One region of the Methylobacterium sp. 22177 genome, then DNA from elsewhere that is predicted to be linked to it. Evidence: predicted binding sites of a transcription regulator. Region 1 holds the regulator's gene; the other holds the start of a gene.

Region 1 (15,299 bases):
CGTGCGCGACGAATCGGCCGAGGACGTGCGCATCGTGCTGGAGCCGCGCTCGCGCACGGTCGATCCCGTGATCCTGATGGAATCTTTGTTCCGGCTGACCGAGCTGGAGGCCCGGATTCCGCTCAACCTCAACGTCCTGGTCGGCGGCCTCGTGCCGAAGGTGATCGGGCTCGCCGAGTGCCTGCGCGAATGGGTCGACCACCGCCGCGTGGTGCTGCAGCGCCGCTCGCGCTACCGCCTCGGCCAGATCGACCGGCGCCTTGAGATCCTGGGCGGCCTGCTCATCGTCTATCTCGACCTCGACGAGGTGATCCGCATCATCCGCGAGGAGGACGAGCCGAAGGCCGCCCTCATGGCCCGGTTCGAGCTGACCGAGATCCAGGCCAACGCGATCCTCGACACCCGCCTGCGCTCCCTGCGGAAGCTCGAAGAGATGGAGCTGAAGCGCGAGTTCGACGCGCTCACCGCCGAGAAGGCCGAGATCGACGCCCTGCTCGCCTCCGAGCCGGCGCAGTGGAAGGCGATCCAGGCGCAGATCCGCGCCGTGAAGAAGACCTTCGGGCCCGAGACCAAGCTGGGCAAGCGCCGCACGACGCTCGCGAGCCCGCCGGATGTCGGCGGCATCGACTTCACGGCGGCGCTGGTCGAGCGCGAGCCCATCACCGTGATCGTCTCGACCAAGGGCTGGATCCGGGCACTCAAGGGCCACGTGGCGGACCTCTCCGGCGTGGCGTTCAAGGGCGACGACACCCTGAAGATCGCCTTCCCGACCGAGACCACGCAGAAGATCCTGCTGCTCGCCACCAACGGCAAGGTGTTCACGCTGGAGGCCTCGAAGCTGCCGGGCGGGCGCGGCTTCGGCGACCCGGTGCGGCTGATGGCCGACCTCGACGACGGCACCGAGATCGTGGCGGCGCTGCCCTACCGGCCGGAGACCAAGCTGCTGATCGCGGGCTCCGACGGGCGCGGCTTCCTGGCGCCCGCGGACGCGCTGGTGGCCAACACCCGCAAGGGCAAGAACGTGCTGGGTCTCGACGGCGACGCCAAAGCGGCCGTGCTGGTGCCGGCGGACGGCGACCACGTCGCGGTGGTGAACACCGAGAAGCTGCTCCTGATCTTCCCGGTCTCCGAGGTGGCGGAACTCGCCCGCGGCAAGGGCGTGCGGCTCCAGCGCTGCCGCAGCGGAAGCCTCCTCGACGCGCACGTCTTCAAGCTGGCGGACGGCCTGCCCTGGCAGGACGGCTCGGCCGAAGGCCGGCTCGCCAACGTCTCGGTGCTGGAGAAGTGGCTCGGCCACCGCGCCGAGGTCGGGCTGATGATGGCGCGCAGCTTCCCGAAATTCGAGCGGTTCGGGCGTTGAGGGAGGCCGGGGGCGCTCCAGTGCCCCCCTCGGCCTGAGGTGCCGGTGCTCGCTGGACCCCTCCTTCTGGACGGCTCCACCGCAGCTCAGGACGAGGGCGCGGTCGGGCGCGGTCTCCGCGTTGCGGAGGCCGCTGTCCTCAATGCGCCCGCTGGGCGAGCCAGAGCGCGCCGAAGGCCAGCACGCCGCCACCGAGCGGAACCGCGAGCAGGAGGAGAAGCTGGGCTGTCGTCATGGCCGAAGGTTCCGCAATGCGTGCCTCACGGCCCAATGTATGGCGCCACTCATGATCCAGCAAACGACCATGGCGATGAGCACGGGCGCGAAGTGCGGACGATCCGACAGAGCGGTCGAGATGAACGGCGCGAAACCGCCGACGGCGAAGATCGCGACGGCGAGGCCGTTGGCGTAGGTCGCCGAGAACTTGATCCGCTCGTTCGCCACGAGCGTGTCGCGCGCTTCGCTCTCCGCTTCCGACATCGAACCAGAGCCCCCGGCCGGCCGCGAGCTTAGCCGATACCGGCGACGCGGACCATGAGCCTGCCGGCCGCCTCACCGCCCCGTCACGGTCGCCTCGTCCGCCGCCCAGAGGTGCTGTGCCGCGTAGGCCCGGAACGGGCGCCACGCCTCCGCCCGGGCCAGGAGCTCCGCCGGGCTCGGCCGCCCGGTGCCGGTCTCCAGCGCCCGCAGCAGCCCGACATCGCCCACCGGCAGGGCGTCGGGCAGCTTGAGCGCCCGCATGGCGATGTACTGCGCGGTCCACGGCCCGATCCCGCGGATCGCCGTGAAGCGGAGCAGAGCGGCCTCCAGCGACTCGGCCGGGGCGAACAGGTCCGGGTCGGCCAGCGCCGCCGCGGCGAGCGCCCGGATCGCCGCGCCGCGGGCGCGGGGCATGTTGAGCGCCCGGGCGACATCCGCCTCGACCAGATCCGCCGGCGCCGGGAAGACGTGGGTCAGGCCGCCCGACGGCTCCGCCAGCGGCGTCCCGAACGCCGCCACCAGCTTGCCCGCGAGGCCGATCGCGGCCGCCACCGACACCTGCTGGCCGAGGATCGCCCGGCAGCCGGTCTCGAATGGGTCCCACGCCCCCGGCAGGCGCAAACCCGGCCGCGCGGCCACGAGCGGGGCCAGGATCGGGTCCCCGGCGAGGCAGGCCGCGACGGCGCGGGGATCGGCGTCGCAGTCGAACAGGCGGCACAGGCGCCCGGCGACCGCTTCGGCGTGCCCGGCCTCGACGCCGCGGAGCGTGACGCGCAGGCCGTCCGCGCCGGGGGCCACCGTCAGGAGGCCGTGCCGCCCCGCGACGCTGACGGTACGCGCGTAGGCCGCCGCGGGATCCGTCGCCTCGACGCCCGGGATCGCCCGCTTGGCCAGGAAGGCGCGGATCGCCCCCCAGTCGTAGGGCGGCCGGACGGGCAGGCAGAGCTCGATCGCCTCCGCAAACACGAAGGGCGGCCTCTCGGCCGCCCCGCTGGTCGCGTCTCCGGACAGGTGATCCCGCCTCAGCCGCGCTGGTCGACCGGCACGTAGTCGCGCTGGGTCGGACCGACGTAGAGCTGGCGCGGACGGCCGATCTTCTGCGACGGGTCCTCGATCATCTCGGCCCACTGGGCGATCCAGCCGACCGTGCGGGCCACGGCGAACAGCACGGTGAACATGTCGGTCGGGAAGCCCATCGCCTTGAGGGTGATGCCCGAGTAGAAATCGATGTTCGGGTAGAGCTTCTTCTCGATGAAGTACTCGTCCTTGAGGGCGATCTGCTCCAGCTCCATGGCGACGTGCAGCAGCGGATCGTCGGTCTTCCCGAGCTCCTTCAGCACCTGGTGGGTGGTGCTCTGCATGATCCGGGCGCGCGGGTCGTAGTTCTTGTAGACCCGGTGGCCGAAGCCCATCAGGCGGAACGGGTCGTTCTTGTCCTTGGCCTTGGCGACGTACTTGCCGACGTTCTCCGGAGTGCCGATCTCCATCAGCATCTTCAGCGCCGCCTCGTTGGCGCCGCCATGGGCCGGGCCCCACAGGCAGGCGATGCCGGCCGCGATGCAGGCGAAGGGATTGGCGCCCGAAGAGCCGGCGAGCCGCACCGTCGAGGTCGAGGCGTTCTGCTCGTGGTCGGCGTGCAGGATGAAGATCTTGTCGAGCGCGCGGGCGAAGACCGGGTTCACCTCGTACTCCTCGCACGGCACCGCGTAGCACATGCGCAGGAAGTTCGACGTGTAGTCGAGGTCGTTCTTCGGATACACGAACGGCTGACCGATCGAGTACTTGTAGGCCATCGCGGCGAGCGTCGGCATCTTGGCGATCATGCGGATCGACGCGATCAGCCGCTGGCTCTCGTCCGTGATGTCGGTGGAGTCGTGGTAGAAGGCCGAGAGGGCGCCCACCGAGGCGACCATGACGGCCATCGGGTGCGCGTCGCGGCGGAAGCCGGTGAAGAACCGGTTCATCTGGTCGTGCACCATGGTGTGGCGCGTGACCCGGTACTCGAAATCGGCCCGCTGGGCGGCGGTCGGCAGGGCGCCGAACAGCATCAGGTAGCAGGTCTCGAGGAAGTCGCCCTTCTCGGCGAGCTGCTCGATCGGGTAGCCGCGGTACAGCAGCACGCCCTCGTCGCCGTCGATGTAGGTGATCTTCGACTCGCAGGAGGCCGTCGAGGTGAAGCCCGGGTCGAAGGTGAAGGCGCCGGTCTGGGCGTAGAGCTTGCCGATATCGATCACGTCCGGCCCGATCGTGCCGGATTTCACCGGCAGTTCGATCGACTTGCCGTCCACGGTGATGGTGCTGGGTGCGCTCATGGATCGTGGACCCTTCTCTGGCGACGTGGCGGATGCCGGCCTCGGGCTGCCCGAGTCGGTCCCGGGGGCCTGAGCACACGCATTATGCTGCGGGTGCTCACAGCCATGGGTTACCCAAACGGCAGTGCAGCAGCAACGGGGTCGGTGACAACCCGCCCCCGACGCCAAGCGAATTCCGCCAACTGAATTCCACCCAACGCAATCCGGGCCGGGGCCCGCAGTTCCCGGTCCGCGCGCGGCAGTCTCAGCCCTGCGGCGCCTGATCCCCGAGGCGCGCCAGGGTTTCCTCCCGGCCGAGCACCGCCATCACGTCGAACAGGGGCGGGGAGGTGGTGCGGCCGGTCAGCGCCGCGCGCAGGGGCTGGGCGACCTGTCCGAGCTTGCAGCCGGCCGATTCCGCGTACTGGCGCACCGCGCCCTCGGTGGAGGCCGCGCTCCAGTCGGGCAGCGCCTCGAGCAACGGCCGCACGCCGGCGAGGCGGCCGCGCCCCTCGTCGGAGAGGAGGGCGCGGGCCTTGTCGTCCAGTGCCAGGGGCCGCTGGGCGTAGAGGTAGTAGGCGCTGTCGAGGAGCTCGATCAGCGTCTTGGCCCGCTCCTTCAGGCCTGGCATGGCTTGGATCAGCTTGTCCTTGAGGTCGGGCTGCAGCGGCGCCGACAGGCCGCGCTCCGGCCCGACATTCGGAAGGATGGTCTCGATCGCCGCGACGAGATCGGCATCGGCGCTGGTGCGGATGTAGAGGCCGTTGAGGTTGGCGAGCTTGGCGAAGTCGAACCGCGCCGCGGAGCGACCGACCGCCCCGAGGTCGAAGGCCGCGATCATCTCGTCCGTGGAGAAGACCTCCTGGTCGCCGTGGCTCCAGCCCAGTCGCACGAGGTAGTTGCGCAGGGCCGCCGGCAGGTAGCCGAGATCGCGATAGGCCTCGACGCCGAGCGCGCCGTGGCGCTTCGAGAGCTTGGCCCCGTCCGCCCCGTGGATCAGCGGGATATGGGCCATCCGGGGGATGTCCCAGCCCAGGGCGGAGAAGATCTGGCTCTGGCGCGCCGCGTTGGTGAGGTGGTCGTCGCCGCGGATGATCTGCGTGACGCCCATGTCGTGGTCGTCGACCACGACGGCGAGCATGTAGGTCGGCGTCCCGTCCGAGCGCAGCAGGACGAGGTCGTCGAGGTCCTTGTTGGCCCAGGTGACCCGGCCCTGGACGGCGTCCTCGACGACGGTCTCGCCCTCGATCGGCGCGCGCAGGCGGATCACCGGCTTGCCCCCGGCGGGCGCCTCGGACGGGTCGCGGTCGCGCCAGCGGCCGTCGTAGCGCGGGGCGCGCCCCTCCGCGCGGGCGGTCTCGCGCATCTGCGCGAGTTCCTCGGCGGTGGCGTAGCAGTGATAGGCGCGGCCCGCGGCCAGCAGCTCCTCGGCCACGGCGCGGTGGCGCTCGGCGCGGGCGAACTGGAAGACCACGTCGCCGTCCCAGTCGAGGCCGAGCCAGGACAGGCCGTCGAGGATCGCGTCGATCGCGCCCTTGGTGGAGCGCTCCCGGTCGGTATCCTCGATGCGCAGCAGCATCTTCCCGCCGGTGTGGCGGGCGTAGAGCCAGTTGAACAAAGCCGTGCGGGCCCCGCCGATGTGCAGGTAGCCGGTGGGCGAGGGGGCGAAGCGCGTGACGACGGCTGAGGACATCGGTCCGGTATGTTCCGGGGCTGGTCGCGGACGGAGCGCGACGGACGGCGAAGGGGCGGCGGAGCGGCGAGGGGCTCGACAGGGCGCCCGTAGCACGAAGAGCCGGCTGTAGCACGGGCCGGCGGATGCGTTAAGAATCGCCCGCAGAATCGCTCGGCCCCGACGACAGGTCGCGCGGAGCGGGGCGGCGGCGATGCGGCGGATCGGCGCGAGGCGGGCGGGCGGCGCGGTGGCGCTGATCGGCCCGCGCGTCCGAGCCCTCCCGCCCGCCCTACCGGCGCTCCGCGGCTGGGTCGCCGCCGGTCTCGCCCGCGAGGCCGAGCAGCGCCGGCTGTTCCCCTGGCTGGCAGTGGCCTTCGGCGGCGGGATCCTGGTCTACTTCGCGGCGGCCGACGGCGCGCCGAGCCTGGCCGCGCCCCTGATCGCGGCCGCCTTCGCGCTGGCGCCGGTTCCCGTCCTCGGCGCGCGGCCGGCGGCCCTGGCGGCGGCGCTCGCGGTGGCGGCCGCGCTCCTCGGCTTCGCGGCGGCGACCTGGCGGGTCACGCAGGTCGCCGCGCCGATCCTGACGCGCACCACGATCGGTCCGCTCGTCGGAACGGTCGAGGCCCTGGACGAGCGCGAGGTCGGCGCCCGGCTGGTGATCCGGGTGGAGAGCTTCGCCGGCCTCGCGCCCGAGGCGCGGCCCGCCCGGGTGCGGGTCTCGTTCCGCAAGACGCCGATCCCGCGCCCCGGGGACGTCGTCGCCGCCACGGCGCGGCTGCTGCCGCCCCCGGAGGCGGCCCGGCCCGGCGGCTACGACTTCGCCCGGGACGCCTACTTCCAGGGGATCGGCGCGGTGGGCTCGCTGGTCGGCGCGGTCACCGTCCGGGCGCCGTCCGAGCCGCCGCCGCTGGGCCTGCGGCTCGCCGCGGCACTGGACGCGGCCCGCAACGGGCTCACGCGCCGGATCGCGGAGGCCGCCGGCGGCCAGGCGGGCGCGGTGGCGGCGGCCCTGGTGACCGGCAAGCGCGGCCTCATCGGACCGGCGACCAACGACGCGCTCCGCGCCGCGGGCATCTACCACGTGGTGTCGATCTCGGGCCTCCACATGGTGCTGGCCGCCGGCGTGGTGTTCTGGCTGGTGCGGGCGGTCCTCGCCACGGTGCCGCTCTGCGCGCTCCTCTGGCCGATCAAGAAGATCGCGGCCGGCTTCGCCATGGTCGGCGTCACCGCCTACTGCGCCTTCTCGGGCTGGGACATCGCGGCCGAGCGCTCGCTGATCATGACCCTGATCATGCTGGGCGCGATCCTGGTGGACCGGCCGGCCCTGTCGATGCGCAACCTCGCCCTCGCGGCGCTGATCGCCCTGGCCCGGGAGCCGGAGGGCCTGCTCGGCCCGAGCTTCCAGATGTCCTTCGGCGCCGTGGCCGGGCTGATCGCCTGCGCCCGGCTGATCGACGGGCGGCTGTTCGTGCGCCCCGGGGCCGGGCGGATCGGCCGCCTCGTCGGCACCGGCCTCTCGGCGGTCACCGGGACCCTGGCCACGACCCTTGTGGCGCAGGTCGCGACCGCGCCCTTCGCCACCTACCACTTCCAGACGGTCCAGCCCTTCGGGCTCGTCGGCAACGCCCTGACTCTGCCGCTCGTCTCCCTGGCGGTGATGCCCGCCGCGGTGATCGGCTGCCTCGCCTATCCCTTCGCCCTCGACCGGCCGGTCTGGTGGCTGATGGGGCGGGCGGTGGCCGGCATGCTGGCGATCTCGGACTGGATCGCCGGGTTCGAGCGGGCGAGCCTGGTGCTGCCGGCCTTCGGCGCCGCGGCGCTGACCCTGCTGACCGCGGGCCTGCTGCTGGCGACGCTGCCGGCCTCCCGCCTGCGCTGGCTCGCCGTGCCGCCGGTCCTGCTCGGCCTCGGCCTCGCGGCCCGGCCCGACCGCTACGACCTCTACGTCGACCGGCAGGGCGCGGGAGCGGCGGTGCGGGGTCCGGACGGGCGGCTCGCGGCCCTCGGAAGCCCCTCCGGCTTCGTCCTCGAGCAGTGGCTGAAGGCGGACGGTGACGGGCGGCGGCCCGCGGCGCTCATCGTCCGGTCGGGCAGCGGGCGCTGCGACCGGCTCGGCTGCACCGCCCGGCTGCCGGACGGGCGGGCGGTCGCCCTCGTCCGGGACAGGCGGGCCTTCCCGGAGGACTGCGCCCGCGCCGCGGTGCTGATCACCTTCCTCGCGGCGCCGCCGACCTGCACGGGCCCCCTGGTGATCGATCGGCAAGTCCTCGCCGCCCGCGGGGCCGTGGCCCTCCGGACCGACGGCGACGGCTTCGCCGCGCGCTTCGCCCGGGACGACGGGCGCGCCGTGCCCTGGCGGCCGGCCCCGGGACGCGATCCGGGACGCGATCCGGGACCGCCGCGGCCGGTCACCGCGGAGCCGGGCGACCGCGCCGCGGAGGACGGGGCCGCCGCGCCGGGCGGAGACCTCGCTCCCGGCGACGCGCCGGCCGAGCCGCTTCAGTAGCGGCGGACGAGGCTGACGAGGCGGCCCTGGATCCGGACCCGGTCGGGCCCGAGCACGCGGGTCTCGTAGGCCGGGTTGGCGGCCTCCAGGGCGATCGAGGAGCCGCGGCGGCGCAGGCGCTTGAGCGTCGCCTCCTCGTCGTCGATCAGCGCCACGATGATGTCGCCGGTATTGGCGGTGTCCTGCTTGCGGATGACCACGAGGTCGCCGTCCAGGATCCCGGCCTCGACCATCGAGTCGCCGCGCACCTCGAGGGCGTAGTGCTCGCCGCCGGCCACGAAGTCCGGCGACAGGGTGATGGCGTGGCTCTGGTTCTGGATCGCCGAGACGGGCGTACCGGCCGCGATCCGGCCCATGACGGGGATCGAGATGGCCCGGCCGGACTCTTCGATCATCCGCGTGCTCGCCGGGGCCGGCGGCTGCTTGGACTTGCCGCCCTCGACCACGCTCGGCGTGAAGCGGCGCGGCTCGGCGGGGGTCTGGGGCGCCGGCGCGGCCTGCGTCAGGCTCTCGGGGATGCGGATCACCTCGATGGCGCGCGCCCGATTCGGCAGGCGCCGGAGAAAGCCGCGCTCCTCCAGCGCCGTGATCAGCCGGTGGATGCCGGATTTCGACTTGAGGTCGAGGGCATCCTTCATCTCGTCGAACGACGGCGGGACGCCGCATTCCTGCATCCGGCTCTGGATAAATCGCAGGAGGTCCAGCTGCTTGCGCGTGAGCATCGACGGGGGACTCGCGGCTTGGCGGACCGCCACGTGACGGTCTCCGAAACAAATCACGAACAGGTTAAACGTTCCGCAAGTGTTCCGCAAGAGCGGCACCGCCACGCTCGGCGCGCCGCGGCGCGCCCGCGGGACAAGGCGGAGAAACGCATTGACGGCGCAAGCGGAGCCGTTTCAATGCACCGCGGTGCCCCGCCGGGCAGGCGGCGGATCCGGGGCGCGGGCTGGGACCCTCTTGGAATGACGAGGATGCGACGACCCGCGGCTCTGCTGCCCCTCGGCCTCGCCGCCCTCGGCCTCGCCGGCTGCACCACCGGGTTCTCCTACATCTCGCGGAACTACGTGGCGCTCACCCCCCAGGTCGTGACGATCGGCTGCAAGGAGCCCTACGAGGTCTACGACAACCGGCAGCTGCGCCGGATGCTGATCGTCTCCAACGCCCTGCGCGAGTACACCGGCTGCAATCTGAGCGAGGTCCGGATCGATCCGGAGCCGGACGCCACCCGGGTGAAGCGCTTCCGCACCGCCGCCCGGGCCTATCTCGACGAGACCGTGCGCGAGGATTGCCGGATCACCGGCGAGACCGTGTTCGATCCGCTGAAGACCGAGTTCGCCTACGCGTGCGACGCGCCGATCGAGAAGCGCGGCACGGTGGTCCCCCGCCTGCCGGGCCGCAACCCCGGCCTCGGGGTGCGCTGACCGGCCGGCGGCGCGCCGTCAGGCGCCCGGCTTCGGGAAGGTCCGCTCCGCCGCGTCCCCGGCGGCGGCGAGCAGGGCGCGGGCGAAGGCCCGGGCCTCCGCCCGGTCGAGCACGATCGCGGCGGTCACCGGCGCACCGCCGAGGTCGGCGAGGGCGAGTTCCAGGCGCACCCCGTCGGGCACGGCGCTCGCCTGCAGGCTCCAGCCGGAGCCCCGATCCGTGCTCTCCGCCATCTCACGCTCCTCCCGCCTGCCCCGGGAAAACGCCGCAGGCGCCCGCCGGAACCGCCCGTGCGCGGGACTGTTCCCGAGCCGTGCCCAGCGCTTCCCTGCCTCGCCTGTCCGCTTACCTCAAGGCCGCGGGCCCCGGACTCGTGGTGATGCTGGCCGATACCGATGTCGGAAGCCTCATCACGGCGGCCCAGAGCGGGGCGCGCTGGGGCTACGCGCTGCTGCTCCTGCAGATCCTGCTGGTGCCGATCCTGTACGTCGTCCAGGAGCTGACGGTGCGGCTCGGGACCGCCACCGGGCGCGGCCACGGCGCGCTGATCCGGGAGCGGTACGGGCCGGTCTGGGCCTGGATCTCGTACGGCGGCCTCGTGGTCGCCGGCCTCGGCGCCATCGTCACGGAATTCTCCGGCATCGCCGGCATCGGGGACCTGTTCGGGGTGCCGCGGCTCGTGAGCCTCGGCCTGCCGGCCTGCCTGCTCCTCGGGCTCGTCCTCACCGGGAGCTACCGGCGCGTGGAGGTCGTGGCGATCGTGGTCGGACTGTTCGAGCTGGTCTTCGTCGGGCTCGCCGCCGCGGCGCGGCCGAACGTGTCCGAGATCGTCGCCTCCTTCGGGCACATGCCGCTGGGCGACGGTCAGTTCCGGGTGCTGATCGCCGCCAATATCGGCGCGGTGATCATGCCGTGGATGATCTTCTACCAGCAGTCGGCGATCGTCGATAAGGGCCTGGGCTGGGAGCACGCGCGGCGCTCGCGGCTCGACACGCTCGTGGGCGCGGTGATCTCGCAATGCGTGATGGGCGCGATCCTCGTCGCCGCCGCCGCCACGATCGGCAAGGCCGGGCAGGGCAGCGCGAAGGGGCTGGAGACCGTCGGCGACCTCGCGGGCGCCTTCACGCCGGCCCTCGGGCCGTGGCTCGGACAGGTGGTGTTCGGGGTGGGCATCGTCGCGGCGGCCTTCGTGGCGCTCAACGTCGTGGCCCTGGCGCTGGCCTGGGGGTTCGGCGACGTGACCGGCCGGCCCCACTCCCTGGAGCAGTCCCCCCGGGAGGCGCCGGCCTTCTACGGCGCCTTCGCGCTCGCCGTCGCGGCGGGGGCGGGCGCCGTGCAGCTCGTGCCGAACCTCGTGGCGCTCAACATCGCCGTGGAGGTGATGAACGCGCTGCTCCTTCCCCTGGCGCTCGGCCTGCTGATTCTCCTGGCCACCCGGGCCCTGCCCGAGGGACAGCGCGTGGCGGGCGCCTACAAGTGGCTGGTCTACGCGGTGTCGGGCCTCACCGTCGCCTTCGCGATGGTCGGCGTCCTGGACGGGGTGGGCCTGCTCTGACGCGATTGACGCGGGGCCCCCGATGATGTCTCCCGCGGGCTCCGATCAGGTGGAGTTCGAACATGCAAGAGATCTGGTTCCGCGCGGGCGAGGCCACGGTGCTGGCGGCCGAGGGCCAGTACACCGACGCCATGCCGGAGGTGCTGATCGGCTCGGTGCGCGGTCCGGTGGGTCAGGCCTTCGCGTCGATGATGGGGCAGGTCCAGGGCCACACGCGGATGTTCGTGGTGCGCGACCTCAACCAGCTGGTGCGCCCGGCCACAATGATGACCACCAAGGCCACGATCCACACGGCCGAGTACGTCGAACTCCTCGGCGGCGTGGTCCAGGCCGCCACCGGCGACGCGATCGTGGACTGCATCATCGAGGGCATCCTGCCCAAGGACGGGCTCGACGAGCTGTGCATGATCATCATGATCTGGCTCGATCCCCGCTGCGCGGAGGACGACAACCTCGACCAGAAGGACCTCTACCGGACGAACTACGAGGCGACGAAGCTCGCCATCGCCCGCGCCCTCAAGGGCGAGCCGACGGTGGACGAGCTGATCGCCAACCGGAAGACCGTGAAGCACTACGCGCTCGACGGCGTGATCGAGTACTGATCGGCCGCGCGGACCGCATCCTGCCGGCTCAGGTAAGCCTCAGCCCGGCGGGATGCGCCCCACCGAGCAGAGGGTGCGCACCGTGCTGCTGCCCGGGTCGGTGTAGCAGGAGGCCGACCAGCCGTTCTGCTGGATGAACGACTTGCGCCGCTCCGCCAGCGCGGTCCGGTAGGCGTTGGCGATGATCGGCTCGACGGTCGCGGCCGGCTCGCCGACGAGGATCTCGGAGGCCACCGACAGGTCGCGGAAGAAGGCCGCCGAGGGGGCCGGCTCGGCGGAGGTCGCCTGCACGATCGGCTCGGCCCGGCAGGTGACGTCGAACTTGATCGGGCCGGCCACGCGGATGTCGATGCTGGGGCCGGCGCGCTTGCCGACCCGGCCGCCGATCGCGCCGGCGATCTGGCGGGTGAGGTCGTCGCAGCTGTCGGCCCGGGCGGCCTCCGCCAGGAGGGGCAGGGCCGCGCAGGCGGCGAGGAGGAGGCGCGGAACGGCGAAGCTCGACATCGCCGCACTCTACGCCCGGCGCGGGGCCTGTCGAGGGGCGCGCCTCAGTGGAAATCCCGGCTGCGGTACACGCGCCGGTCCGGGGGCACGCCGAAATCCGTGTTCTCGGGCGGCAGCCTCATGCCGGCCTCGCGCAGGTCGCGTAAGGAGGCGGTGAGGTCGCGGAACCCCTCCGCCACGAGGTGGACCACCCCGTCCGCCCGCTGGATCCGGCCGCGCACGGCGAGGAACCGGGCCTGCATGGCGGCCCGGCGGTTGGCCTCGAACACCGCCTTCCAGACGATCACGTTGGCGATACCGGTCTCGTCCTCCAGGGTCAGGAAGACCACGCCCTTGGCGGTGCCCGGCCGCTGTCGGATCAGCACGAGGCCCGCCACCGTGACCCGCGCGCCCTGGGGCAGGGCCGGATCGAGATGGGCCCGGGCCGGGATCGCGCCGATCCGGGCCAGCCGCCCCCGGAAGAAGGCGACCGGATGCCCCTGCAGGGACAGGCCGGTGGCGGAATAATCCTCGGCGACCGCCTCGGACGGGGCCAGGGCCGGCAGGTCCACAGCCGGCTCGTGCCGGAACAGGCCGTCATCGGCGTGCCAGGCGAAGAGCGGCAGCGGCGCGTCCAGCAGATGGGCCCGGCGCTCGCTCGGATCGGCTCGGGCGGCCTTGCGGGCCGAGGTCCCCTCCAGGGTGCGGACCATCCAGAGGGCGGCGCGCCGGTCGAGTCCGAGGGAGCGGAACGCGTCCGCCTCGGCCAGGCGCTCCAGGGCGTTGCGGGGCAGGGCGAGGGACGCCTGCAGGCCCTCGATGCTGGCGTAGCCGTTGGCGCGCAGCCGCACGAGCCGGCGCATGGCGGCCTCGGGCAGGCCGCGCACCGCGCGCAGGCCGATCCGCACGGCGTGCAAGGCCGGATTCCCGCCCGGCTCCAGGGTGCAGTCCCAGTCGCTGGCGTTGACGCAGACGCCGCGCACCTCGACGCCGTGGGCGCGGGCGTCGCGCACCAGCTGGGCCGGCTGGTAGAAGCCCATGGGCTGGGCGTTGAGGATCGCCGCCAGGAAGACGTCGGGGTGGCGGCACTTCATCCAGGCCGAGGCGTAGACGAGGAGCGCGAAGCTCGCCGCGTGGCTCTCCGGGAAGCCGTAGGTGGAGAAGCCGCGGATCTGCGCGAAGCAGCGCTCGGCGAAGTCCTTCGGGTAGCCCCGGCGGGTCATGCCGCCCACGAACTTGTCCGCGAACCCGCCGATCGAGCCGACATGGCGGAAGGTCGCCATGGCACGGCGCAACCCGTCGGCCTCGGCCGGGGTGAAGCCCGCCGCCGTGATGGCGATCTGCATGGCGTGCTCCTGGAACAGCGGCACCCCGTAGGTCTTCTGCAGGACCTCCTTCAGCTCGTCGGCCGGGCCGTGGTCCGGGTGCGGGGCCGGGTACTCCACCGGGTCGATCCCGGAGCGCCGCCGCAGGTAGGGGTGGACCATGTCGCCCTGGATCGGGCCGGGGCGCACGATCGCGACCTGCACCACGAGGTCGTAGAATTCCTTCGGCTTCAGGCGCGGCAGCATCGACATCTGCGCCCGGCTCTCGACCTGGAACACCCCGACGGAATCGGCCTTCGCCAGCATCGCGTAGGTCGCGGGATCGTCCTGCGGCAGATCGGCCAGCGTCGCGTAGAAGGTGCCGTGGTCCCGCTCCAGGAAGTCGAGGCCGCGCTTGAGGCAGGTCAGCATGCCGAGCGCCAGCACGTCGACCTTCATCAGCCCGATCGCGTCGATGTCGTCCTTGTCCCACTCGATGAAGGTGCGGTCCGCCATGGCGCCGTTGCCCACCGGCACGGTCTCGTCGAGCCGGCCGCGGGTCAGCACGAAGCCGCCGACGTGCTGCGACAGGTGGCGCGGGAAGCCGATCAGCTGGTGGGCGAGGTCGAGCGCCTGACGGATCGCGGGGTTCTCCGGGTCGAGGCCGGCCTCGCGCACGTGCCGGTCCGGCATGCCGGTGCCCCAGGAGCCCCAGACCGTGTCGGCGATCGCCGCGGTCACGTCCTCGGTCAGGCCCAGGACCTTGCCGACCTCGCGGATCGCCATGCGCGGGCGGTAGTGGATCACCGTGGCGCAGAGGGCGGCCCGCTCCCGCCCGTAGCGGGCGTAGAGGTGCTGGATCACCTCCTCGCGGCGCTCGTGCTCGAAATCGACGTCGATGTCGGGCGGCTCGCCGCGGTTCTCCGAGATGAACCGGGCGAAGAGCAGCCGGTGCTTCGACGGGTCCACCGCGGTGATGCCGAGGCAGAAGCACACGGCGGAATTGGCCGCCGAGCCGCGGCCCTGGCAGAGGATGCCCCGGCCGCGGGCGAACTCGACCACGTCGAACAGGGTCAGGAAGTAGCGGGCGTAGTCCATCTTGGCGATGAGCCGCAGCTCCTCGCGGAGCGTCGCCGCGACGGCGTCCGGGACCTCGCCGGCGTAGCGCCAGCGCGCCCGCTCCCAGGTCTTCTCCTCCAGGTACTCCTGCGGCGTGCGCCCGGGGGGCACGGGCTCGTCCGGGTACTCGTAACGCAGCTGCGCCAAGTCGAAGGCGCAGGCCTGCGCGATCTCGACGGTGCGGGCCAGCGCCTCCGGGTGGTCGGCGAACAGCCGCGCCATCTCGGGCGGCGGCTTCAGGTGGCGCTCGGCATTGGCCTCCAGGCGGTAGCCGGCGTCCTCGATCCGGCAGCCTTCGCGGATGCAGGTGACCACGTCCTGGAGCGGGCGCCTGTCGGGATGGTGGTAGAGCGCGTCCGAGACCGCGACCATCGGGGCGCCGGAGGCCGCGCCCAGCTCGGCGAGCAGCCCGAGGCGCCGCCGCTCGTCGCCGCGGCGCGTGTGGCTCGCCCCGAGGAAGGTCCGGCCCGGCGCCGCGGCGGCCAGCGCCTCCAGCCGGGCC
Region 2 (15,299 bases), on a different contig from region 1:
ACCATCTCCTTCAAGACACCGCTCGATGACGCGGCGATGCAGTGGTGGCACGACAAGCTCGGGGCGTACGATCTCTACCCGCGTGAGCTCGCGGAGGCCCTGACAGGCGGGACGGGCTTCGATCGCACCTTCGAATTTCAGATCGGCCCGGGCCCCGAGGAGATCCGGCTCATCACTAGGGCCTACGACAATGGGGTCGAGGCATTCGTGTCTGGGCGATCCCTACTGTTCGACGAGAAGGTGATCCATCTCGACAAGACGACCGTCCAGGATGGGTACAAGGGATTGAAGGTCGGTAGCACCCTGCTGGGCAATGCCTATCGCCTTCTCCTCCGGATCGAGTTCGACCAGCTTGAACTCCTGGCCGCCTGGGACGGAGCTTATGTCTGGGCCCGGGCCGGCTTCCTGTTGTCGCCGAAGACCTGGGCGGAGAAGGACAAGCCGGATCGTCTGCGGCAACCGATCAAGGACCGCTTGGAGCAGATCGGGTGGGGGGAACTGCCGCCGGTCAAGAAGTCCGCACTGTTGAGGATCTTGGACGAGGACCACGAACCGACGATGCTTTGGCGACTGGTCGAGGTCGAGGGCAAGGTGACCTCGGCGCGGACGCCTCCCGACAAGGTCAAGCTTCCTTGGTCGCTGCTCGCGGAGACGGAGGCGTCTTGGTACGGCTACCTTCACCGGGAGGACGCCGCGGCTGTCGCGCGGCTTCAGACCTACCTGCGCAGGAACGCCGCCAAGGGTACGGGGGCGTAGGCCTCGGCATCCGCACGCGGGGCCTGGCGCTGCCCGGCCTCCTCCGGCAACACCTTGCCGTAGAGCGCCTCGACCTCCTGCGGGGAGAAGCCCTGCCTCAGGAGCTGACGCGCGGCGTCCTGACGACGCTTCAAGGCCTCCTGGGGACGAGCTTCGTCTTCCTGCTCGAAGAAGGCGGCCATCGGCACGGCAACGTCGACGAGATCGGAACGCTTCATGTCGTCGTCTCCCTTGGTTGAACCGGCCCAGGGTGCCTTTGCTCCCTCCTGAGACCCTACAGCAGGCTTCATAATATAAGAAGCGCCGTCCGAGATTCGATGGTGGTTGCCCTCTACGAGATATGACCCGTGCATCCGGGGCTGGACTCCGGCCACCTCTAGAGCCTCATCCGGCGGTCTCATATGCAAACATGATGACCTTGGCCGGATCGAAACCGGTGGACTCGTCGGCGTGGCCGCGCGGGTTGCAGACAATCCGGGTCGGTCCGACCGTGTAGTCGACGACGTGGTGGACGTGACCGTGGATCCACAGGTCGGGGCCGCGGACGTGGATAAGGTCGCGCATGTCCGAGGCATCGCACCAGCGGAGATGACCGAGCGGGTCCGGAAGGCTCGCCGGGTGCGGGGCGTGGTGGGTGACGACCACGGTCGGACCCTCGTGCGGGGTGGAGAGGGTGACGTCGAGGAAGGCGCGGGTGCGTCGGTGCAGGGTGAGGATCTCCTCGGGCTCGACGCGGTCGCGCGAGCGCGGGCCGGTGCGGATCCGGCGGTAGTCGACCATGCCCTCGCGCCCTTGTGCGGAGCGCATGCCGTGGGTGAGGCTGGTCGCGCCGAGGCGAAAATCGGTCCAGAGCGTGCCGCCCGCGAAACGGGTGCCGCCGATCGTGACCGCGTCGTCCATGAGGAGGTGGATGCCGTGGCGGGCGGCGAGCTCGTGGCCGCGGGCCATCTGGTCGGCGAGGGTGTAGCGCTCCTCGCCGCGATCCCACCAATAATCGTGGTTGCCCGCCACGTAGACGACCGGCACGCCGGGCAGTCGCTCGGCCAGCCAGTCGAGGGCGCGGGTCAGCGGCGTGTGGACGTCGCCCGCGACGACGGCCACGTCGAAGCCAGCCGGCGGCGCGTGCGCGACCGGATCCCAGGCGTTCTCGGGCCATTCCTGGTGCAGGTCGCTGAAGACCCATAGGCGATGAGCGAGGTCGGCCGTCATCGCGTGCCTCCCTCGCGAGCGGCGTTCTCGGCAAGGCGGACGCGGATCTCGGAGAGGGTCACCGGGCGGAAGTCGAAGCAGTCGACGCCGGCGTCTGTGCTCGTGGCGGTGCCGGGGAGCGTGCCGTGGGAGTGGCCATAGAGGTGGAGGTCGCCGCGGTGCTGGCGAGGCCAGACGCGGTGGGCGTAGTGGCTGCACCAGATGCCCTGGACGGTACCGTCGTGAAGCGCGACGAGGACGCGGGCAACGTCGAAGACGCCGTCCCAGGGCAGGCGCGCGCCGATCTTGTCGTGGTTGCCGCGGACGAGATAGCGCCGACGGCCGTTCAGGCGGGCGAAGATCGAGCGGGCGCGGTCCTCGGGGCAGCGGTAACAGAAGTCGCCGAGGTGCCAGACGGTGTCTTCGGACCCGACGGCGGCGTTCCAGTTCGCGATGAGGGCCTCGTCGTGCTCCTCGATCGTGGCGAAGGGGCGATTCAGGCCGAGGCGCGGTCCGAGGACGGCTTGGTGATGCCAGTGCGTGTCCGCGACAAAGTGGGTCTTGGGCATGGAAGCCTCCGGTTGCGGAGGCTCGCGATCGCGGGCTCCGGGTTTCAGCGGGATCGGGGCGGGCTCGCGCGTTTCATCGGAGGACCTTTTCGAAGGGACAGGCTCGCATCCGGAGCGGTCGCGGGCGGCACGGCGCGCGACTCCGACGGGAGCGGGTTGCGGTAGCGCTATCGTGTTACCGCTACCGCGAAGAATGCGTTTTCTTAACCGTGTCCGGGCGATGGTCGGGGCCTTATCCCCAGGAAGTGCCGGATGCCGACGCGGGAGCAGGTCGATTGGGCCGCCAGGAAGGTACTGGCGGATGGCGGGCGGGTCTCGCTGCGGACCGTGATCGCCGCGCTGAAGGCGGGGCCGGCGCGCGGGGGCTCTTTCCGGGACGTGGGGCCGCTTCTCAGGGACTGGAAGGCGGAGAGGGCCTACCGCCCGCGGCTGGTGCCGGCGGGTCTCCCGGAGCGCCTGCAGGCGGTCCTGGGCAAGGCGGCGGCCGAGATGTGGGAGGCGGCCGGGGCAGAGGCCGCAGCGGCACTCCTGGTGGAGCGGGACAAGCTGGCGGCGCGGGCCCGGGCCGGGGACGAGCTCCTGGAGGAGGCACTGGCGCGGCTCGACGTGGCGGAGGCCGAGGCGGCCCGGCTGCGCGAGCGGGTAGAAGGGTTGGAGGAGCGACAGGAGAAGGTCCGCGCGGAGGAGTTCTGGGATCGCGTGATGCGCGAGGTGTTCGAGATCCTGCCGACGGACGGCGCGATGAGCGCGGCGGAGATCCTGCCCTTGCTCAAGCGGGCCACGGTGCGCGGGGCGGCCGGGCACCGCGAGCCGCTGACGAAACGGACCCTCCGCAAGAAGATGGCCGGCCGCGCCGAGCAGGGCTGGTACTTCGTGGCCGGGATGGACGGGGCCTTCTCCCGCGGCACGTTCCCGACCATGGGCCGTAGCAAGAGGCCCGCCCTTGCCGAGGCCGATCCGGCCTAGGCCCCTGGGGGATCGGGCCAAACAGGGTTCGGGAGGCATGCATCCCGAGGCCCGGCAAGCCGGAGGTCCGGGTGTTCGTGTCCTACTGGCACGTCGGCCGGGCGTTGCGGCGAAGGCTGAGGCCGCACGGAATCAGCCGGGGCACGGGCATGGCCGGGCCGGGCCGGGCTCGAAGGCATGGCGCGGGCGGCACTCGACGTCGAGGTGAGCCGGGCGGCGGCCAGGCCCGGTTGGGCCAGGCCGAACCCGGGCCCCGCCCGGCGATGCCGCCCGACCGGGTGTCGGGCCTCCGAGACGATCGGACGGATGTCGGGGACCGGGAGGGCGTCAGGCTTCCGCGAGCTCCGCGCGGAGCGACGCGTCCAGCTCCGCCTCCTGGCGCTGGTGCCACGCCATCCTGAAGGAGGCGATCAGCCCCTCTCCGAGCACGATCGACCATTCCGCGAGCTCGGGGGTCAGGAGCCTGTCGACCCAGGGCCGGGGTGCCGCGCGGAAGGGCACCAGGCCTCGGAAGCGCTCCAGCAGCTCGTGCTCCTCCTTCCGGGCCGGGACGAGTTGCTCCTCGTTCTGGCTGCCGAAATGGACCAGGGCATTCCGAAGCTGCATCAGCCTCCTCATGTCCTCCAGGCGCGCCGCCTTGGCCCATTCCGGTCCGAGCAAGGCGTTCGCGACGGTCTCCCATCGCTGCGAGAGGGGCCCGGGGCGAAAATGGTCCTTGTCGATCGTGAGAACGGAGGCGGGGAGATCGCTGCCTTCCCAGCGCTCCTTGCGCGACCTGGCGACGAAGTAGCCGATCGCGTTCATGAACGCCTCAAGGCCGCAGGCGACCTGGAGGACGGCCGAGGAAGGCCCCTCGGTCCCATCAGGATCCTCCAGGGACATCGCCAGGGCGGTCCTGGCGGCCCGCATCGCCCGCCCGGACCAGTTGGGAAGCGTGATCAGGCTCTGGCGTCCACCCTCGACCCGGACGGCGACCCAGTTGAGGCACTCGCCCGCGGCACCCGGGTGACCCAGCACGACGTCGATGCCCGTCCGCCCCGGCGCGAGCCAGGGGTTGGCTTGCGATTCAGTCGGAGCGGCGGCGGGGCCGACGACGCGAACCTGGAACTCGGCCGGGACTTCCCCAGCCACCGCTCCGCAGCACGCGATATAGGTGCCCGGCCCGCCGCACGCGCATCCGGCGGTCAGGCTCCTCACCGGATCCTCCGCGCCGAGCTCGCCGATCCGCCGAAACAGGTCGGCCGCGCGTTCGAGGCCGGCCGGGTCGGATGAGCGGGCCGCCACGTGGGCGGCTTCCGAGGCCGCGGCGTTGGCCGGGGCGGGTTGACGGAAGGCGAGATGGACCGACGCCGCCAACAGGCATGCTTCCATGCGCTCGGGCGAGCGGGGCGACCGTTCGGAGACGAACATCAACTTGCGGAGGTAGGCCCCGGCTGCCCTCAGGTCCTGGCGCGTGAGGTAATGTCGCGTCAGGGCATCGTAGTTCTCGACGCACAGGTCCCAGGCCCCGGCCTCGCGGCGCAGTTCGGCGGCGAGCAGGTGAAGGGATGCGCGCCTTCGGGCCTCGGCCTCGTCCTCGCGATCGAGGGGCGCCTTTGCCCGCGCGGTCAGCGTCGCGGCACGCTCAAGGCTAGCCGATACCTCGGCGGACACCTGTTCCGGGCTGGTCCGAGCTTCCACGGGGGCGAAATGCGATGCCGCCAGCCATCGGTCCGCCGGCGTGTCCCGGGGATCCGACGCCCAGGGAAAACGGGACGCCTCCGCGAGCCGGCGGGGGTTGGGGAGCGCGTTTGACCCGGCCACGGAGCCATCCATCTTCCGACGCCTCGCCATGAGGTCGTCGGCTTCCAGATGAGCGCCGTCCCGTTAGGAAACCTTGACGCTACGATCCACGGGGACCTTCCGCGGTCCTCCCGCTGCGTTGATGGTTAAGCGTCGTGCCCGCCGCGGCTTCGTCCGCCGGAGCGAGCCCGACGACCGCCTCCGGCTCCTCCTCAAGGCCCGGGGGACGGCGCCGGCTCCGCCTCGTCGGGGCGCACGCCCGGCAGCAGCACGGTTCGGCCCCATCCCTCGATCTCGATCGCGCCCGTCGCCGGATCGTACGACCTGAACCCCGGGATCTGGTTCAGGAGCGGCAGGGCGGGGTCTTCCTTCCGAGGTCCGGCCAACGGCGTGGCCGGGGTGGCGACCCGCCGACCCGTGGCATCGATCAGCACGATCGGCTCCGGCGCGTGGATCGAGGACACCACGCGGCAATCGAGCGCCCTCGCCAGGGCCGCGAGATGCCCCTCGAACCGAGGGAGCCCGTCGCGCGGAGGCTCGCAGGCGACCTCCCTCACCCCCCGGTTTCTCCGGAGGTCCAGCGCGATCCAGCCCAGCCTCCCGATGGCCGCCCGGGCCTCGCCTTCGGGATCGAAGGTGCTGAAGTGCCCGTCATCGAACCGGAAGCTCGCCTTCGTACCTCCCCGCGCCTCGTGAGCGGCCAGCTCCTCCGCGTACTGCGTCCTGTAGGCGGCCTCGCATTCCGCCACGGCCTCGTCCCACGCCGCGAAGACGGCTGCCGCCTCCGGGAGTTGGCGCATGGCGTCCAGGGCCGCTCCCGATCCGTTGGCGAGGATGCGGCCGTCCCGGTTCAACCAGCCGGCACCGCTGACCGCCAAGCCGTGCACGACGGTCGCATCGGACAGGGGACCGACCGCCGGCGCGAGGACACCGCGTTGGCGGGGGAGGAAGCTGGTAAAGCGCTGCGGCTCGGGAAAGGGCTCGTGGAGCCCGCCATCGATCTCCGCCGGTTCGCGGGCAGGCCGCAGCTGTCTAAGGTCGGAAAGATCGGCCATGGTCACATCCGTCATGGGCGCATCGGGTCGCCCCAGCGTGCCAGCCCGGCTCGCAAGTCACGAACCGACGCCCGTCCGCGGCTTGCCGACCGTTGATCCCGACCGTGGCCGCCTTCGCCCCGTCGGGCGCCGCGCTCCCCGTAAGCCGTTATCGCCGGCCGGCTTGCGGAACGCATTGCAATCGAGCGGAGGCCATGAGAACATAAGGAGAACAAGCCCGATCCGGAGATTCGCGGCGGGAAAACGACCTTAGGTCGGCAACCTTGGCGGCGATCGCTCGCATCCGCCGCTATGCTGGTTCCGAAGTGGTTGCGCGGCCCAAGGGAGCGAGATGAGTTTTTTGACCGATGCGGAGAAGGATGCCCTGTCGATCAGGCGCATGATCTTCCACGTGGTCGGCAAGGATCTGGAGGAGCCGACCTTGTTGCCCGAGATCGCCCCTCCCCAGGAACCGGCCTTCTTCGTCGGACGCGTGCGCTCGGCCTTGTCGGGTAACCTCTTCGCGTTCCGCGAGGGTTCGGCCGTCGAGGCCGCGTTACGCGGTATTGCCGGCGGAGGCGACTTCACCGCCGGCACGCAGGCCTTGGCACGCGACTTCCACACGCGGCACCGCACCGGGACGAGCAACGGGGCGTTCCTCGTGTTGGAGCTCGACGTCGGTGCGGACGTCCCGATCTACGCCTTGGTGAAGTACGACCACGACGAGGTGATCCGGTATTTCCTCGGCGCCGCGCAGCCGCAGTTGGAGCGGCTGCAAGAGGCTTTCGTGAAGAAGCCCGAGGCCATGCAGAAGATCGCTCTCGTGCGGCTGGCGCCCGGCGGCGGGGGGCACGTCATGGTCCGCGACCGCAGCAAGCGGACGCACATCTCCGAGTATTTCGAGGGCTTCCTCAACGCGCGTCGGGTCAACCAGCCGGGCGACCTGTCCGGCAAGTTCGTCGAGGCCGTGAAGGCGGCCTACAAGAAGCACAAGGTCGAGCTGTCCGCGGACATGCAGGCCGGGGGCGTCAACCGGCTCTACGACGTCCTGCGGCAAGGCGGTCGGCAGTACGATCCCGAGGACCGCGAGCCGCTCTTGGCGGCGCTGTTCGGCGCCCTTCCGGAGAACGCGCCGATCCGCGGGACCATGGAGCGTGAGCTGCGGGACCGGGGGTTGGCGGAGGAATCGTTCGAGATCGATCCCGAGCGCGTGCAGAAGCCCCGTAAGCGCGTTCTGGAGACCCAGGAGGGCGTGATGGTGCTGTTCGACGAGGCGCACCGGCCGACCGAGACGGACATGCCGGATGGGCGCAAGCGGATCGAGATCCTGACGGCGGGCATCCTGAGGGACGATGTCGACACCGAAGACCGTTCACGCCGCCGTTGAGGCGAGCCGGCGCGCGCCGGACTTCGTCGTCAACGAGGATGCCGGTCGGCTGACCGTCGCCGGCACGCTGTCGCGCGAGGCGCTCGCGGCGTGGCAGGCCGTCGCCGATGCGGACGCGCCGTGGCTGACCCTCGATTGCCTCGACGCCTCGGACGACGTCGTGGCGCCGCGCGAGGTCCCGGACGGCGACCGCGCTCGCCTGACGCTGACCTACGCGACCCGGCGTGGGGCCGAGCACCTGTTCACGCCCGAAGGCTGGCGCTCGCTGCTTCTCGACGCCGACCGCGCCTGCCGCGTCCGCGTGGTGCGCCTGGCGTTCCTCGCGGCGGCGGACGGGTTCCGGACGCGCGGGCACCTCGTCGAGGCCTGGACCGATGCCCCCGCGGGCGATGCGCCGCCGGAGACGCGGTCCGAGCCGGGACCGCGGCGGGTCGTCCGCAGCCAGTCCCCCGAGCTGATGGCGCCGCCACGGATCGATCCGTACGTGGCGGCATCCACCCGGATCGAGGGGCCGGCGTCGGCCGCGTGGCGGGAGGCCGCCGGGCAAATGATCGCGTTGTCGCTCCCGAACGAGCTCTACCGGGACGGCGGCGCGGCGATGGTCCTCCTTGCCGGCCAGCCCCCGCGGAAGCTGGTGCTCGGGATTGCCGGCGCCGACGTGGGCGCGGACGCCATCGACGCGCAGCAGGCCGCGGCGGCCTGGGTGTACCTGGAGGGGACCGACGTCGAGGTGCGGCACACCTTCCTGTCGGCCGAGCTGTCGCGGGAATGGACCGCGGGGGAAGGCTTCCGGGCAGGCTTGCCGAAGCGCGTCGGCCCGGCCCTCGATTCGGCTCGGCTGCTGTACAAGGCGCACCTGCGCGCGGGCAGCAAGGACACGCTCAAGGCCCTCGCCGACCTGCGAAAGACGCTGTCAGACGAGGTGCAGAAGCTCCTCCAGCAGTCCCGCGACCTGTCCGCCGCCGTCTGGCGCGACGTGGCGGTCGCGATCGGGGTCCTGGTCGTTCGGCTCGCCGTCGACGGTGCGAAAGGCGGTGCCGGCGGTGCGGGGTTCGCCTGGCTCTACGCCGTCGTGGCGGCGTATGTCGGCATCTCCTACGGCGTCTCGCTGTCGACGAACCGCAAGTTCCTCGGGGTCGTCGAGCGATCGAGGGCGGCTTGGCGGCCAAAGCTCTACGGCTTCCTGGACGACGCGGATTACAAGGCGCTCGCCGACGAGCCCCTCGCGGAGGCCATGGCCGCCTACCGGCGCGCGGAGGGCCGGACCACCGCTATCGTCGCAGTCGTCGTCATCGCCATGCTCGTGGCCGCCGCCATGGAGGCTGGCTGCATCGACCCGAATGCGCTCCGCAGCTGGTTGGCGACGGCGAATGCCGGGGTGCCGGTCATGCCGTGAGGTTCGACGGCGCGGCACGGCGGGCTACCCCTATCCCGGCGAGCCTGGTCCCTTGCGAGAATGGCTCGCTGCCAGCCTGCGTCGCCGCTACCATCCCGTCCCGCTGAACCTCACGGAAACAAGTGACCGGTAACGTGGGCCGGCCCGTCGCCGTCGAGAGCGACCGGGGGAGCGAGCGCCGGCCGTGTCCGTCAGAAACTTCCGCCACCGTTACACGCCCGCCGGACAAGGGACCGCCGGGCAGGATCCGCTCCCGCTGACGACGACCGAGATTGCGGATGCCGCGATCCGCGAGATCGTGCAGATCTCGCTCGGCAGCGCGCCGTTCGACCTCTTCCTCGACCAGCTCCTCGTCCCGAACGTTCGCCCGTTCCGCTGGATCGCCCAGCTCGGGCAGATCCGTGAGACGCGTACGGCGCTCTCGGGCCTGTTCGGTCGGTTCGTCGCCCGTGCCTACCTGACCCGGTACTGCGGTCATCGCTACTTCGAACCCATCCGGGCCAATCTCCAGGCCCTGGGCGGATGGCCTCATTTCACGGTCCAGAAGAACCTGCCCGGCGATTTGCCGGACTGGATCGTGGCGACGGCGGCAGGAGCGAACACGTTCGCCGTCGCCGAGGCCAAGGGATCCCATAACGGATCAGGGCCCATGCCGTCGTTGTCGGCCGCGATGGCGCAGGCTCGCCGCATCGACATCCTGTCGAACGGCAGCAAGCTCAAGGTGAAGCGCTACGCCATCGCCACCCGTTGGGCCGTGCAGGGCCACGCTCGGTTGCAGGACCCTTACCTCTGGGTGGACGATCCCGAGGAGGGCGAGGTCGATCCGACCCCGAAGGACCTCCGACACATCAGACGCAGCATCGCGCTCGGCCACTACGCCGCCTTCGCGGAAGGCTTCGGACTTCCCGAAACGGCGCACGCTCTGCTGAGGGCGAAGCTGGAAGGGCCCGGTCGCCTCGACCTCCCCCGCGGGGACCAGACAATCCTGTCCGTCGCCGCGGACGAACCCTATCCGGCCATCGCGGCTGCCGTAGTGCCGAACGGCGTGATCCCGCTGCCGCGCGACGCCGACCTCGACACGTTCGGAGGGGCGCTATCGACCCTGTTCGGCGAGAGGGTCGCAATCCTCGCCGTCCGCATCGACGCGATCCTCGCCGCGGATCGTCTCGAAGAATGGGGCGGCGGTGCTTCGCCGATGCCGCCCGACCCCTCCTTCTGGCGGTTTCGCCGCGAGCAAGGCGACGGCTCCGAACAGGTTCCGCTTGCCGAAGTCAGGCTCCAGCGCCTTGTGGTCGGCTGACCTCGACGCTGCTCGTGCCAGTCCCCCGCGCCCGCCTCGGATCGATGGACGACGTGTTGGCCGGGGGCACACAACGGTGGTACACACGATGCTCGAAGACGGGCGCCGCGAGCCCCGTTTCCCTAGGGAAAGCGTGAACTGGGGTACAGTCCCCCCCTCTCCGCCACACCAGTCCCTAGAGGGATCACCCTCGGGCGCGTGCCGAATTCGCGGACCGTCGCAGCAGCTCACCCGACTGGAGACGGAGTTGCTGGCCTGGCATCGTCTCGGCGACCGCGCTGGCCGCCTCGGTGAGCGAGCCCGAGCGCTGCCGCTCCGGTCGGCAGTTCGCGGCCTCGTGCGGCACCTGCCGCGGACCTGCGGCCGCGGCCGCCTAGCAGCAGGACGAGGAGGTTCTTCCCGGTCGCGAGGACGATGAGCGTCGATGGCGCATCGGTCAGACCGGGAGCCGGGATACTCCGCGTAAGGTCTCGGACGTCGTAGCCCGCGAAGCAGAGCGGGGCCCAGCTCGCGAAGACCGTGAGGGCCAGCGGTCAACACGAGCGACTGCATGGACAGGCCGGACACAGGACTGCACCCGACCCACGCGCCAGAAGCTCTGTTCGCCAGCGGCGATGCGGGAGCCATCCACACAGGGCTCCGCGAGGAGAGGAGCCGATCCTGAAGCGCTGGCGCCATCCTTGCCTTGGGTGACCCGTCCCCGAGCAGGAGCCGGATGTCATGGCTATCACAGATCATGCCCTCGCTTGGACGCAGCTGTTTGGCGAGCTTGACCGGAGCGGCTTGGCGCTACACCTGCAGATCCGCCGGGCGATCGTGACGGCCATCGAACGGGGGCTGTTCACCGCGGAGGCCCGGCTGCCTTCGACGCGCCAGCTGGCGTCCCTGCTCGGTGTCGCCCGCAACACAGTGGTGAACGCGTATCAGCAGCTCATCGACGAGGGTTTCCTGGTCGCTCACGAGCGCAGCGGGATCTTCCTGGCGCCGGATCTGACCGTCTCCGAAACACGCGGCCCGTCCCACGGACGGACGATCGCGTGGTCGCGGCGCTTCGCGGTCCGGCCCGCGCAGCTGCGGCAGATCACCAAGCCCCGGGACTGGCTCGACTATCCCTATCCCTTCCTGTTCGGCCAGTTCGATCCGTCCCTGTTCCCGGCCAACGACTGGCGCGAGAGTGTGCGGGCAGCCTCCGGGGTGTCCGAGATCAACGCCTGGGCGGGCGACCTGATCGACGAGGACGATGCCGATCTCGTGGAGCAGCTTCGCCTGCAGGTGCTGCCGCGGCGGGGCATCTTCGCGAGCGCCGACGAGGTGATGGTCACCATCGGCTCGCAGCAGGCGCTCTCGCTGCTGATCCAGCTGCTGGTCGGCCGCGACACGCCGGTGGGCGTCGAGGACCCGAGCTATCCCGATACCCGCAACATGCTGACCCTCGCCACCGACGACCTCGCGGCGCTCGCCATCGACCGGCACGGGGTCGTGCCCGATGCCGCCTTCGCCAGCCGGAACGTGGCGTTCGTCACCGTGGGGCATCAGTGCCCGACCACCGCGGTGATGCCGCTGGAGCGGCGCCGTGCCCTCCTCGAGGCCGCGCGGCGCCACGACGTCGTCCTGGTCGAGGACGATTACGAGGCCGACCTCGCCCTGGCGGACGAGATCCCGTCCCTCAAGAGCCTCGATGCGGACGGCCGCGTGATCTATGTCGGCAGCTTCTCGAAGGTGCTCGCCCCGGGCCTGCGGGTCGGCTACGTGGTGGCGCCCCGGGCCGTGATCGCGGAGCTGCGCGTGCTGCGGCGGCTGATGCTGCGCCACCCGCCGTCGAACAATCAGCGCGCCACCGCGATGTTCGTGGCGCTCGGGCATTACCGCACGCATCTGCGCCGGACCGCCGGCGTGCTGGAGGAGCGCGCCGTCCGGATCGCCGGTCTGCTGCCCCGCCTCTTGCCCGCGTTCCGCTGGCGGCGCGACCCGGGGGCCACGAGCTTCTGGGTGGAGGGGCCTGCCGACCTCGATGCCCGGGATCTCAGCGTGCGCGCCCGCGCCCGCGGCGTCCTGATCGAGCCGGGCGATATCTTCTACGCCGATCCGGAGGCCGGCCGGGCCTGCTTCCGCCTGGGCTTCGCCTCGATCCGCACCGACCGGATCGAGGCGGGCCTCACCCGCCTCGCGGAGCTGGTCACGCCGGCCGGAATCCCCGCGTCACAGGGGATGGCCGAGCAGGTCTGAGACCGCCTGCACCGCGCTCGTGACGGCGACGGTGCAGAGCAGCAGGATCGACAGGGCTCGATGACCCCGTCCGGCACCGAGCCTGAGAACCGCTTCGCCGAGCCGGCTGCCGGCGACGATGAGCGGGATGCCGACCATCACCGGGAGCACCAGGGAGGCCCCGAAGAGCCCGGCGGTCGCGAGGCTGACGGCGCTGGCGATCGACGTCGCCAGGAAGAATACCAGCAGCGAGGCGCGCCCCTGCTGCGGCGAGAGCGGCGTCGCGAGATAGTAGGCGACCACGGGCGGACCCGGCATCGCCGCGAGCCCGTTGCACAGGCCGGCGGCCAGCCCGACCGCCAGGGTCGCGCCGCCGCGCGGGAGCCCGGCGAAGCGAAAGCCGCGCAGGAGAGCGACGGTCCCGCAGCCGCAGACCAGCGCGATGCCGAGCCGGGCGACGTCCGGGCTCGCCGCAGCCAGCGCGGCGACGCCGAGCGGCGATCCGACCACCGTGCCGGCGACGAGCCAGCCGAGCGACGGCCAATGGCAGGTTCGGCGCGCCCGCGGCAGGTCGGACAGGCTCGCGCAGAACTGGAGGGCGACGGCGAGCGGGACGCACTGGCTCGGCGGCAGCGTGAAGCCGAGCAGCGGCACGGCAGCCAGGGCGAACCCGAAGCCCGTGAAGCCGCGGATGAGCGCCGCGGCGAAGATTGCGGCGGCGATCGCGATCAGGGTTGCCGGTTCAGCCATCGGTAGAGCGGGCGCCACCGCCCTAGCGCATGTCGACCACGATGGTCTTCTTGCGGGTGAAGTGCTCCAGCATCGACTCCAGGGAGGCCTCCTTGCCGAGGCCAGACTTCTTGAATCCGCCGTAGCTGAGGTTCGGCTGGATCGTCAGGTTCTGGTTGACTTGCACATAGCCGGCATCCAGCGCGTGCGACACCCGCAGCGCCCGGCGCAGGTCCCGGGTCCACACCGTCGCGGCGAGGCCGAATTCCCCCGCATTCGCGGCCTCCAGGACGTCGTCCTCGTCGGAGAACGGGACGATGCAGGCGACCGGTCCGAAGATCTCGTCGCGCATGAGCGGGCTGTCCTCGGTCAGACCGGTGAACAGGACCGGCTCGACGAACAGGCCCGCGGCGAGATCCGGCGCGGCCGGCAGGTGCCCGCAGCGCACGGCCCGCGCGCCCGGCGTCGCCTCGCCCCGGGCGATGTAGTCCATGATCTTGGCGCGCTGCCGGGCGTTGATCACGGTGCCGATGTCGGTGGCCTCCTCCAGGGGATCGCCCATCCGGAGATTCGAGACGGCGGCGGCCAGCCGCTCGACGAACCGGTCGTGCAGCTCAGCGTCGACGTAGATCCGGCTCGAGGCGGTGCAGCTCTGGCCCTGTCGGGTGAAGCGCATCCCGGCCACCGCGCCCGCGACGGCCCGGTCGAGGTCCGCGTCCGCGAAGACCAGCATCGGGCTCTTGCCGCCGAGTTCCAGGCTCACCGGGATCAGCTTGTCGGCGGCCTCGCGGTAGATCGCCTCGCCCACCGCCTGCGAGCCCGTGAAGGTGACCTTGGCGACGTCGGGGTGCCGGACCAGCGGCGCCCCGCAGGCGGGACCGGTGCCGCAGATCACGTTGAGGACTCCGGGCGGCAGGAGATCGGCCAGGAGGCGCGCCGCCTCGATCGTCGCGAAGGGAGCCTCCTCGGAGGCCTTCACCACCACGGTATTCCCGGCGACCAGGGCCGGACCGATCTTGAGCGCCATCAGCACGAGGGGCACGTTCCAAGGCAGGATCGCCGCCACCACGCCCAGGGGCTCGCGCGTGGTCAGCGCGAGCATGTCAGGGCTGAAGGGCAGCGTCTCGCCCTTCAGCTCCGTGGCGAGACCGCCGAACATCGCGAGGATATCGGCCGCGGTGGCGATCTCGGGGCGACACTCGGTGCGGATCGCCTTGCCGGTCTCGGCGGCGAGCAGGGGGGCGAGATCCGGAGACGCCGCCGCGATCCGGCGCCCGCCCTCGGCCACCAACCGCCCGCGCTCGCGGGCCGGAACCCGCGCCCAGGCCTGTCCGGCAGCACGGGCGGCCGCGACCGCCGTCTGGACGTCCGCCGGGCCGGCCGCGGGCGCCTGGGCCAGGGCGCGCCCGGTGGCCGGATCGAGGACGGTGAGGCAGGCTCCGTCCACCGGGCCGACCAGCGCGTTCCCGACGAGGTGGCGCCCGGCGAGGGCGGCCAGGAGGTCACGCACGCCCTGGGGGAGGCGCGCGCGGCCACCCGCCAGGCTCTCGGATTCATTCGACATGGGCGGCTCGCTCGCGGTCGGACTGGGGCGTCCGGGCGTCGATACGAGCGCCCCGGGCGTCGCGACAGGTCCAGGCGGTGGCGAGTGAGCGGGCCAGGCGCAGCCCGGTGTCCTCGGGCTCCGGCCGACCGGACCCGCTCCGCCGCTCCTGTCGGGCGCCTCGGCTGACCCGCCAACTGGATGCGTCGTTGGCCTCCGTCTGGACCTCGTCGGGCGGACGGCGGCGGCGCTAGGTCGTGGCGGACGATGGCCGCCTGCGGGCGCGCAAGGGGAGCGCAGTGCGATGACTGAAGCGACGACCGAGGCGGAGCGCCACGCCCTCCTGGAGCGCCTGTTCGCGGCCTTCAACCGCCACGACGCCGACGGCGTCATGGCCTGCTTCACGCCGGGGGTCGTGTTCGACACGGCAGCCGGACCGGAGGC

Evidence for each region. The regulator LexA, encoded in region 1, represses DNA repair genes until DNA is damaged. The targets are predictions, from matches to a motif close to TGTTCNNNNTGTGTTCNG.
Region 2: the regulator LexA is predicted to act here: its motif matches at 6,513-6,530, upstream of ACTJK8_RS16115 (nucleoid-associated protein).

Annotation. Positions count from the first base shown of each region.
Region 1 covers NZ_JBQEPK010000004.1:148,914-164,212, forward strand. The annotation lists gene parC (DNA topoisomerase IV subunit A) at 1-1,360, shown strand, start outside; gene ACTJK8_RS06845 (hypothetical protein) at 1,592-1,840, opposite strand; gene ACTJK8_RS06850 (DNA-3-methyladenine glycosylase family protein) at 1,913-2,806, opposite strand; gene gltA (citrate synthase) at 2,863-4,152, opposite strand; gene gltX (glutamate--tRNA ligase) at 4,397-5,824, opposite strand; gene ACTJK8_RS06865 (ComEC/Rec2 family competence protein) at 6,018-8,312, shown strand; gene lexA (transcriptional repressor LexA) at 8,306-9,034, opposite strand; gene ACTJK8_RS06875 (hypothetical protein) at 9,284-9,733, shown strand; gene ACTJK8_RS06880 (hypothetical protein) at 9,752-9,967, opposite strand; gene ACTJK8_RS06885 (NRAMP family divalent metal transporter) at 10,048-11,289, shown strand; gene fae (formaldehyde-activating enzyme) at 11,352-11,891, shown strand; gene ACTJK8_RS06895 (hypothetical protein) at 11,931-12,395, opposite strand; gene ACTJK8_RS06900 (error-prone DNA polymerase) at 12,440-15,299, opposite strand, start outside.
Region 2 covers NZ_JBQEPK010000016.1:40,157-55,455, forward strand. The annotation lists gene ACTJK8_RS16080 (hypothetical protein) at 1-756, shown strand, start outside; gene ACTJK8_RS16085 (hypothetical protein) at 717-974, opposite strand; gene ACTJK8_RS16090 (metallophosphoesterase) at 1,141-1,965, opposite strand; gene ACTJK8_RS16095 (metallophosphoesterase family protein) at 1,962-2,513, opposite strand; gene ACTJK8_RS16100 (DNA-binding protein) at 2,766-3,479, shown strand; gene ACTJK8_RS16105 (hypothetical protein) at 3,807-5,132, opposite strand; gene ACTJK8_RS16110 (hypothetical protein) at 5,474-6,316, opposite strand; gene ACTJK8_RS16115 (nucleoid-associated protein) at 6,648-7,682, shown strand; gene ACTJK8_RS16120 (hypothetical protein) at 7,648-9,078, shown strand; gene ACTJK8_RS16125 (hypothetical protein) at 9,263-10,378, shown strand; partial or broken gene ACTJK8_RS16130 (IS110 family transposase) at 10,602-10,722, shown strand; gene ACTJK8_RS16135 (aminotransferase-like domain-containing protein) at 11,099-12,604, shown strand; gene ACTJK8_RS16140 (sulfite exporter TauE/SafE family protein) at 12,578-13,333, opposite strand; gene ACTJK8_RS16145 (aldehyde dehydrogenase family protein) at 13,356-14,876, opposite strand; gene ACTJK8_RS16150 (nuclear transport factor 2 family protein) at 15,160-15,299, shown strand, end outside.